One region of the Xanthobacter sp. 126 genome, then DNA from elsewhere that is predicted to be linked to it. Evidence: riboswitches for the same ligand, from Rfam matches in the RefSeq annotation. Region 1 holds a riboswitch; each other region holds the start of a gene.

Evidence for each region. Region 1 has a riboswitch for cobalamin ahead of XAN126_RS26470 (DUF1636 family protein). Riboswitches for the same ligand answer to the same signal wherever they lie in the genome.
Region 2: it holds a riboswitch for cobalamin, as region 1 does, so the genes downstream of both, XAN126_RS0113060 (energy-coupling factor ABC transporter permease) here and XAN126_RS26470 (DUF1636 family protein) in region 1, are expected to answer to the same signal.
Region 3: it holds a riboswitch for cobalamin, as region 1 does, so the genes downstream of both, XAN126_RS0118870 (ribonucleoside-diphosphate reductase subunit alpha) here and XAN126_RS26470 (DUF1636 family protein) in region 1, are expected to answer to the same signal.
Region 4: it holds a riboswitch for cobalamin, as region 1 does, so the genes downstream of both, XAN126_RS0108830 (TonB-dependent receptor) here and XAN126_RS26470 (DUF1636 family protein) in region 1, are expected to answer to the same signal.

What each region holds. Positions count from the first base shown of each region.
Region 1 is NZ_JAFO01000001.1:3,797,566-3,799,759, forward strand. It holds gene cobW (cobalamin biosynthesis protein CobW) at 1-440, opposite strand, end outside; gene XAN126_RS26470 (DUF1636 family protein) at 437-928, opposite strand; cobalamin riboswitch at 987-1,188, opposite strand; gene glyS (glycine--tRNA ligase subunit beta) at 1,259-2,194, opposite strand, start outside.
Region 2 is NZ_JAFO01000001.1:2,729,488-2,731,681, reverse strand. It holds gene XAN126_RS0113065 (copper chaperone PCu(A)C) at 1-361, shown strand, start outside; cobalamin riboswitch at 454-696, shown strand; gene XAN126_RS0113060 (energy-coupling factor ABC transporter permease) at 733-1,416, shown strand; gene XAN126_RS0113055 (DUF983 domain-containing protein) at 1,477-2,061, opposite strand; gene XAN126_RS0113050 (hypothetical protein) at 2,139-2,194, opposite strand, start outside.
Region 3 is NZ_JAFO01000001.1:3,971,980-3,974,173, reverse strand. It holds gene XAN126_RS0118875 (D-amino acid dehydrogenase) at 1-786, shown strand, start outside; cobalamin riboswitch at 944-1,142, shown strand; gene XAN126_RS0118870 (ribonucleoside-diphosphate reductase subunit alpha) at 1,296-2,194, shown strand, end outside.
Region 4 is NZ_JAFO01000001.1:1,854,735-1,856,928, forward strand. It holds gene XAN126_RS0108825 (ABC transporter substrate-binding protein) at 1-398, opposite strand, end outside; cobalamin riboswitch at 726-926, shown strand; gene XAN126_RS0108830 (TonB-dependent receptor) at 1,032-2,194, shown strand, end outside.

The sequences.
Region 1 (2,194 bases):
TCGGGCGCGACGCGGCCTTCGGCCAGCGCCGGGCCGTCCACCACCGCGATCACGCCGTCCACCGTCACCCGGCCCTTGATGGCCGGCCACTGGAAGGCCTGCACCAACGGCTTTGGCAGCGCGAGGCCGGAGGTCTCGATGAGGATGTGGTCCACCTTCGGGGCGCGGGCGAGGATCTGGTCCAGCGCCGGCACGAAATCATCCGCCACGGTGCAGCACAGGCAGCCATTGGCCAGTTCCACGATGGAGCCCTCGTCGCAGCTCTCGATGCCGCAGCCCTTGAGGATCTCGCCATCGATGCCCACGTCGCCAAACTCGTTGACGATGACCGCGAGGCGCTTGCCGCCGGCATTCTCCAGCACGTGACGGATCAGCGTCGTCTTTCCGGCGCCGAGGAAGCCGGTGACGATGGTACAGGGCACGCGGGCGAGGGAGGTCATCGGGTCTCCTTGAGGGTGAGCGGGGGAATGCGCGCGACCATGCCGCGCTTGAGCACGTCCGGCCGGCCGCGCCAGGGCATCAGGCCGTCTTGCGAGCCGGCCAGCAGCGCCGCGCCGGTGAGAAGGTCCGGCGCGCTGTCGGGGGCGAGGTCGCCGAACACATAGGTCCAGCCGTCGCGGCGGACCATGGCGGCGGAGAGCGCGCGCTTGCAATTGGCGAGGCAAGAAACGCCTTCCACCGCGACGCCTTCGGGGAGGGACGCGGCGCAGGCCGAGGCGAGGAGACGTGCGCCGTCACGCTCGGCGTCGGGTGGGGCGTCGCTACCGGGGGCGCGGCAGGTGGTGCAGATGAGGAGGGTGACGGCGGGGGCGGTTTCGCGCGCGGCTTCTGGCGTAGCTTGCGGCGCGCAGCCGGCTTCCGGGCTGTCGCCGCCCGGCTCGGGTGCTGTGCTGTCGGGAATCGCGCCGCGCTCCACCGAAACGTCCACGGGTGCGAGCGCCCGCGCGCACGGGCTCGAAGGGACGCAATACCGGAGCACCCCGCCCGGCGCGGACCTCGTCGAAGGCAGGTCTCCTGGCTCGCGGTTCACCGCCCCCGCCGCCTTCCCGGATTGCTCCAGTGGCGTCTGGCAGGGGCTCACCGCCGACAGTTGCGGGGGCAGCCGCGGCATTGGAAGCTCTTCGCCTCCGCACCGCATTCCCTTTTACGCCCGTGTGGGACCACGGGACCTTCGACGCCGCCACTAAAGGCAGTGGCGGGCGGGATTGTCAAATGAGGGCGTGGAACCCCGGACCAGCGACGGCGAAGCCGGAGCGCCCTACCCCTCGATGCGGTCGAAATCGGCGATGCCGCGGGTGGCGGCGCGGATTTCATCGAGCAGCTTCAGGCGGTTCTCGCGCAGCGCGGGATCGGCGTCGTTCACCGTCACCGCGTCGAAGAAGGCATCTACCGGCTGGCGTAGGTCGGAGAGCGCGGTCATGGCCGCCTCGAAATCCTCGGCCGCGACGGCCTTGGAGACGCGGGCCTTCACATCGTCGATGGCAGCGGCGAGGTGCTCCTCGGCCGGCTCCTTGAGCAGTGCGGCGACGGTGGGGCCGGCGAAGGCGCGGCCGTCCTTCTTCTCCTCGATGCGCAGGATGTTCACCGCGCGGCGATAGCCGGCGAGGAGGTTCGTGCCATCCTCGGTGGCGAGGAAGGCGGCGAGCGCTTCCACGCGGCGGACCACGAGGAGCAAATCGTCCTGCCCCTCGAGGGCGAAGACGGCGTCCACGAGGTCGTGGCGGGCGCCACGGTCGCGGAGGTAGACTTTCAGGCGGTCGGCGAAGAAGGCGAGGAGGTCGAGAGCTGTTTCCAGCGTGTCGGGGCCACGCTCTTTTACCACTTTTTTGATAGAATCTAGGCCGACATCTTTCTGAGCTTCTTCATGCAAAGCATTGGTCATGCTCTCGCCAAAGCTCGCTGACACACCTGCCAATGCTTCATATTTTTCTTTTATTTGTTTGACGCGATCCTGATTCAGCAAAAGCGCGAACGGAACGGGCAAAATTTTCAACAAACGCAACCTGATCCCATTCTCCAGCACAATCCGGATCACCCCCAGCGCCGCCCGGCGCAGCGCATAGGGGTCCTTCGATCCCGTCGGCTTCTCATCAATCGCCCAGAAGCCCACCAAAGTGTCGATCTTGTCCGCCAGCGCCACGGCCACGGAAACCGGCGCGGTGGGCACGCGGTCGTTCGGCCCCTGCGGCTTGTA
Region 2 (2,194 bases), 1.1 Mb from region 1:
CACGCCCGGCGGCGCCAGCGTCGCCGCGGGCTATCTCGTGGTGAAGAACACCGGCGCCGCACCCGACCGCCTCATCTCCGCCACCGTGCCGTTCGCCGGCCGGGTCGAGATCCACGAGATGGCCATGAAGGACGGCGTCATGATTATGCGCCCGCTCGCCGATGGCCTCACCATCCCGGCCGGCGGCAGCGTCGAGCTGAAGCCGGGCGGCTACCACATCATGTTCATGGACCTGAAGTCTCCCCTCAAGGAGGGCACCTCTGTGGACGGCACGCTGACGTTCGAGAAGGCCGGCACCGTGCCCGTGCAGTTCCAGGTGGAGGGCCTCGGCGCCTCCGGCAGCGCCCATCCCGGCCACTGAGGCCGGCAAGCTTGCCCGCAAGACGCGCCGGGCCGGAAGGTCCCGGCGCGTCTTGCCTGCGGCATTGCTTGACAGCGCGGAGGTGTTCGGTGCCTGCTGCGCGTGCGAACGGTGCTCCGGTTGCCACGGCATCCGGAGTGAAACGGGAATGGGGTAGGGTCTGAACCTGCGCGGAAATCCGTCAGGGCGGCCCGAAGCCCCAACCGCCCCCGCGACTGTGAGCGGCGAGCGATCTTCCAGCATGCCACTGGCCACAGCCCCTAGGGCCGGCCGGGAAGGCGGGGGTGAGCGTAGACCCGCGAGTCAGGAGACCGGCCGGTCGCATGATGAAACCCCTCGGGCCGTCGGGTGAGACGGCAACGGAGACCAGCATGCATATCGAACCCGGACTCGTGGACGGGGCCAAGATCGGCCTCAGCTATGTCACGGCGGCCGCCGCCGGCGGCTATGCCCTGAAGCTTGCCTATGAATCGGCGCGCGAACGCGGCGTCCTATCGCTGGCGGGCCGTACCCTCGCCACCACCGCGCTGGTGTTCAGCTTCTTCGAGGTGCTGCCGCACTATCCGGTGGGCGTCTCGGAAGTGCACCTCATCCTCGGCTCGACCCTGTTTCTGATGTTTGGCGCGGCCCCCGCGGCCCTCGGCCTCGCCTTCGGCCTGCTCGTCCAGGGCCTGTTCTTCGCGCCGTTCGACCTGCCCCAGTACGGGATGAACGTGACGACCCTGCTGGTGCCGCTGTTCGGCGTCGCCGCCGTCGCGCGCCGCATCGTGGCGCCGGGCACGCCCTATGTGGAACTGAAGTACGGGCAGGCGCTCGCGCTCTCCACCACCTATCAGGCCGGCATCGTCGGCTGGGTGGCGTTCTGGGCCGTCTATGGCCAGGGCTTCGCCTCCGAGAACATCGCCTCGGTGGCGACCTTCGGCGGCGCCTATATGCTCGTCATCATCGTCGAGCCGCTGGTGGACCTCGCGGTGCTCGCTGCCGCGAAGGCGCTGCACGGCGCTTTCAAGGGCGGCAACCCGCTGCTGGAGCGCCGGCTCTACGACGCGGCCTGATCGCGGGCCTAACTCTCGGATAAGCGAACGCCGGCGGTGCTCCCGCCGGCGTTCTGCGTTTCAGGGGGCCTCGACCTGTGGGGGCAGGGCGGGGGAGGGCAGGGCGGCCGGGGCTTCCGGGTCCGGCACCAGATGGCGGAGCGGATCGAAGCCGCCCACATGGTTTGCCCAGGCGAGGCCGATGGCGAGGCCCTTGGCGCGGGGCAGCACATGGAAGGCGGTGGCCACGGCCACCAGCTCACTGGCCGCAAGCTCGAGCGCCAGCGGGAGGTCGCTGAGCAGTTCCAGGATCCCGCCCACCAGCGATCCGGCCAGCAGCGCGAGCGGGATTGCAAGGACCGGCACGGCGTTGGTGACGCGGGCATGGCCCAGTGCTTCGCCGCAGTGGGCGCAGCTTTCCGAAACCTGCATCCATCGGCCGAACAGGGCACCCTCGCCGCAGGACGGGCATCGCCCGGACCAGCCGCGCCGCGCCGCCGCCTCGATGGGGCGGGGCGGGTTGAAGCCGTTGGTGTGATAGAGCCGCCGCGGCGCGCGGCGCGCCGGATCGAACGCGGTGCGGGTGACGGTGCCGAATTCCGCCGACATGGCGGCGCGGGCGCGCGCGAGCGCCTCCGAAGGCGCGTGAGATTGCGTGTCTGACATGAACGAAAACCCGAAGGGCCGCATGGGCGGCAGGGACCGGAGGCGTCGGGAGGCTCCCGCGCCGGTTCTGCTTTGGGTCAGGACACAGGAGGGCCACGCGCCTGGGCGCCGCGGGCTTGTTCGGCCGGCCGGC
Region 3 (2,194 bases), 170 kb from region 1:
CTGCGTGCCGACGGCGTGCCGTTCGAGGTGCTGGACCGTGCCGGCTGCATCGCCGCCGAGCCGGGGCTGGGTGAGGCGGCGGAGCGCATCGTCGGCGGCCTCCGCCTGCCGGGCGACGAGACCGGCGACTGCTTCAAGTTCACCGAGGCTCTGGCGGATTTGTGCCGGGGGCTGGGCGTCACCTTCCGCTTCGGCGTGGACATCCGCGGGCTGAAGCGCGCGTCGGGCAAAGTGACGGCGGTCGAGACCGGAACGGGCGACATTGCCGGCGATCTCTTCATCGCCGCGCTGGGCAGCTATACGCCGGCGCTGCTGGCGCCGCTCGGACTCCGGCTGCCCATCTATCCCGTGAAGGGCTATTCCATCACCATGCCGGTCGTGGACGAAGCCCGCGCGCCCATCTCCACCGTGATGGACGAGACCTTCAAGGTGGCCATCACCCGCCTCGGCTCCCGCATTCGTGTGGGCGGCATGGCGGAGATCGCCGGTTTCAACCGCGACCTTCACGACGCGCGCCGCGGCACCCTGCTGCATTCGGTAGGCGACCTGTTCGCCGGGGCCGCGGATACGCGGGAGGTCAATTTCTGGACCGGCCTGCGGCCCATGACGCCTGACGGCACGCCGATCATCGGTGCCACCTCCTGCTCGAACCTTTACATCAACGCTGGCCATGGCACGCTCGGCTGGACCATGGCGTGCGGCTCGGGCGCGGTGCTGGCGGATCTGATCGACGGCCGCCGTCCCGCCATCGAGGCCGGCGACCTCGCCCTTTCGCGCTACGCCTGAGGCGGGGGCGCGAGCCGCCTGTCGCCGCGTATGCCGGAGCGCCTCCGGGCCGGCTCCGGCGGGAAAATCCCCGTAGGTCGCACCTCCGCCGTCAGGCCCGTCCGTGCGGGAGGGGGCTCCGCAGGCGCAAAGTATTGACATTGCCGCCGCAGTGGCCACTAAATCTGGTGGTCACGGTCTCTCGACTCGCAAGATCGAGAGCTAAGAGGGAAGCCGGTCCAAAGCCGGCGCTGCCCCCGCAACTGTAAGCGGCGAGTTCTTGTCCACCCATGTCACTGAGGCCCAATGGCCTTGGGAAGACGGACAAGAATGATGACCCGCGAGCCAGGAGACCTGCCGCGACACCAGTACGTCCACGGGCGGGGTGTCCCGGTGAGGCGCTTGCTGCGGGTGGCGTGCGCCTCCCCCTGTCCCGGCATGCGTCCGCCTGCTCTCCGTCCCCACATTCATCGGGGATGATGATGCCAGCGACAGCCGAACGCCACGCCAATGGCAGCCACAGATTTTCCATGCCGGCCCCTGACGTTGAAGCGGTCGCCAGCGCGCCCGGCTATCAGCTCATCCGCCGCAATGGGGCGGTCACGCCGTTCGATGCCGCCAAGATCGCGGTGGCCCTGACCAAGGCGTTCCTGGCCGTGGAGGGACAGTCGGCTGCCGCGTCCCGCCGCATCCACGACATTGTGGCCGGGCTCACCGACCAGATCGTGGCGAACCTCACCCGGCGCCCCGATATCGGCCGGACCTTCCATATCGAAGACGTGCAGGACCAGGTGGAACTGGCCCTCATGCGCGGGGAGCATCACAAGGTCGCCCGCGCCTATGTGCTCTATCGGGAGGAGCGAGCGCGGGAACGCGCGAAGGCCCTCGCCGCGGCGCATCCGGGCGGTGGTGCCGCCGCCGTGCTGCATGTGAGGACCTCCGACGGCGTATTGGTGCCGCTGGATGCCGGCCGCCTCTCAACCGTCATCGGCGAGGCCTGCGCCGGGCTCGACGGCGTCTCGGCCGCCGCGGTGCTCAACGAGGCGCGACGCAACCTCTATGACGGCATCTCGCTCGATGAGCTGGCGCAGGCGCCCATCCTGGCGGCGCGCACGCTGGTGGAGACCGAGCCGAACTATTCCAAGGTCAGCGCGCGCCTCCTGCTGGACAAGCTGCGCCGCGAGGCCCTGAGCTTTGTCGCCGGCCGGCCGGAACAGGCGACGCAGGCCGAGATGGCGGAGCGCTACGGCGATTATCTCGGCGCCTATGTGCGGACCGGCATCGCCAATGACCTGCTCGATCCCGAGCTCGGTCGCTTCGACCTTTCCCGGCTCGCTGCCGCCCTCAAGCCGGAGCGGGACCTCGCCTTTGACTATCTGGGCTTCCAGACGCTCTACGATCGCTATTTCCTGCATGTCTGCGGCACGCG
Region 4 (2,194 bases), 1.9 Mb from region 1:
GTGCCGGTGGCCACGTTGTTGATCACCGGAATCTCGGCTTCCTGATAGAAGCGCTGGGAGGCGAGGGCCACGCCGGTGTTGATGTAGCCGAGGGTGGCGACGACGCCTTCCTTGTTGATCAGCTCCTGGGCGATCTGCACGCCCACCTCGTTCTTGGCCTCGTCATCGCGCTCGATGAGCTGCAACGGACGGCCGAGCACGCCGCCGGCCTTGTTGACCTCGTCCACGGCGAGCTTCACGCCGTCGCGCATGCTGACGCCCATGGAGGACGAGCCGCCGGTGAAGGGGCCGGTCAGGCCGATTTTGATGGGGTCGGCGGCGTAAGCTGCACCGGAAAAGGCAAGCCCGAAAACGGCAACGCCTGCGGCCAAAGCCGCGACCATGCTCCTCAGTCGCATCTTCTACTCCCTGTGTTCCCGATTATTCGGTTATTATACTTTTGTAGTGCCCGCCCGCTCGGTGGCGGGGCGGCTCTCAATCGTTTAAGCGAATTGAGCGGGGCGCGCCACCATAACCTAGCGGAATGTCGGGTGCGGCCTTTGCTGCTGCCGTTTTTGCAGGCAGCCACACGCTCGCGATACGGGTCGCCGGTGATTTCGGACCACGCATTTTTGAAGCAATGAGCAAGATGTGATCGCGCGATACGCCTCCCGACGCGGTCTTTCCGCAGGTGCGCGCAGTCTTTCGCATCTGCGAAGGTGCCGTTGACGCAGGGGGCGGCCGCCGCCTATGGTCGCGGTGACGGTTCCCGCAAGGGATCAAAAGGGAACGCGGTGCTCCGGTCTCACCGGAAATGCCGTGGCTGCCCCCGCAACTGTAAGCGGCGAGTCCTCTGCCATCAGCCACTGGGTCGCGAGACCTGGGAAGGCGGCAGTCTGGGCGATGACCCGCGAGCCAGGAGACCTGCCGTCAGCCGTGGTCACGCGCGAGCACGTCGGGCGGGGTTCTCCTGATGGCGGTTTTTCCGGGCCTAATGTGGCCGGGGATGCCTCGTTCGCGGTGACGGACCACCCGTGCCGTCGAGTGCCTTCATGTCTTCCGCCGTCCAATCCCGATCCCGCCGCGCGCTGCCGGCCGCGGCCCTGCTCACGCTCGCCTGTGTTCCGCTTGCCTGTGTTGCGCCCGCGCTCGCCCAGACGGCGGACGACCAGAATGCGGGCGACCTGCCCACCATCGTCGTCAGCGCCACCGGCATTCCCACGCCCGAGAACGAGGTGGCGAGCTCCGTCAGCATCGTCACGGAGCAGGACATCGCCCGCAACCAGCAGCGCACCCTGCCGGACGTGCTGCAATCGCTGCCCGGCCTCAACGTGGTGCAGACGGGCGGGCCGGGCGGCACCACCTCGGTGTTCATCCGCGGCACCAATTCCAACCATGTGAAGGTGCTGATCGACGGCATCGATGCCGGAAATCCCGCCGCCACCAACGGCGCGTTCGACTTCGGCAAGCTGCTGGCGTCCGATCTCGAGCGGGTGGAGGTGCTGCGCGGCCCGCAGTCCGGCCTCTACGGCTCGGATGCCATCGGCGGCGTCATCTCCATCACCACCAAGAAGGGGGAGGGGCCGCCCAAGGTTTCCGCCTATGCGGAGGGCGGCGCGCTCGGCACCTTCAACCAGTATGCGAGCCTCACCGGCGCCACTGAGAAGCTGGCCTATTCGTTCAACGTCACTCACTTCTCGTCCACCGACATTCCGGTGACGCCGCAGAACATCGCGCCTCCCGGCTGGCCCCTCAATCCCAATGCCTACGACAACTGGACCTATTCCACCCGGCTCGACTGGCAGGCCACCGACACCTTCGCGGTGAATTTCGTCGCCCGCTACATCGACACCAGCCTCGCCTTCACGCCGGACACCTATCCGCCGCCAACCTATGCCGGCATCCCGGCGGCGCTGCGCTCCACGGCCTATGCCAGCATGTTCTTCACCAAGGGGGAGGGCGTGTGGACGGCGCTGGACGGAAGTCTCGTCACCACCTTCGGCGTGAGCGATCTGTCCAGCTCCAACCCGACGGTGGGGCCGAACCCGGACGTGAACGGCACCTATGACGGCGACCGGCAGGTCTATTATGTCCGCTCCAACTATCTGGTGGCGCCGGGCCAGAACCTGCTGGTGGGCGCCGAGCGGCGGAACGAGTCCATGACCTCCTCCACCGCCTATGCCAGCGTGGACGCCTCGACCGGCGACACGGGCGT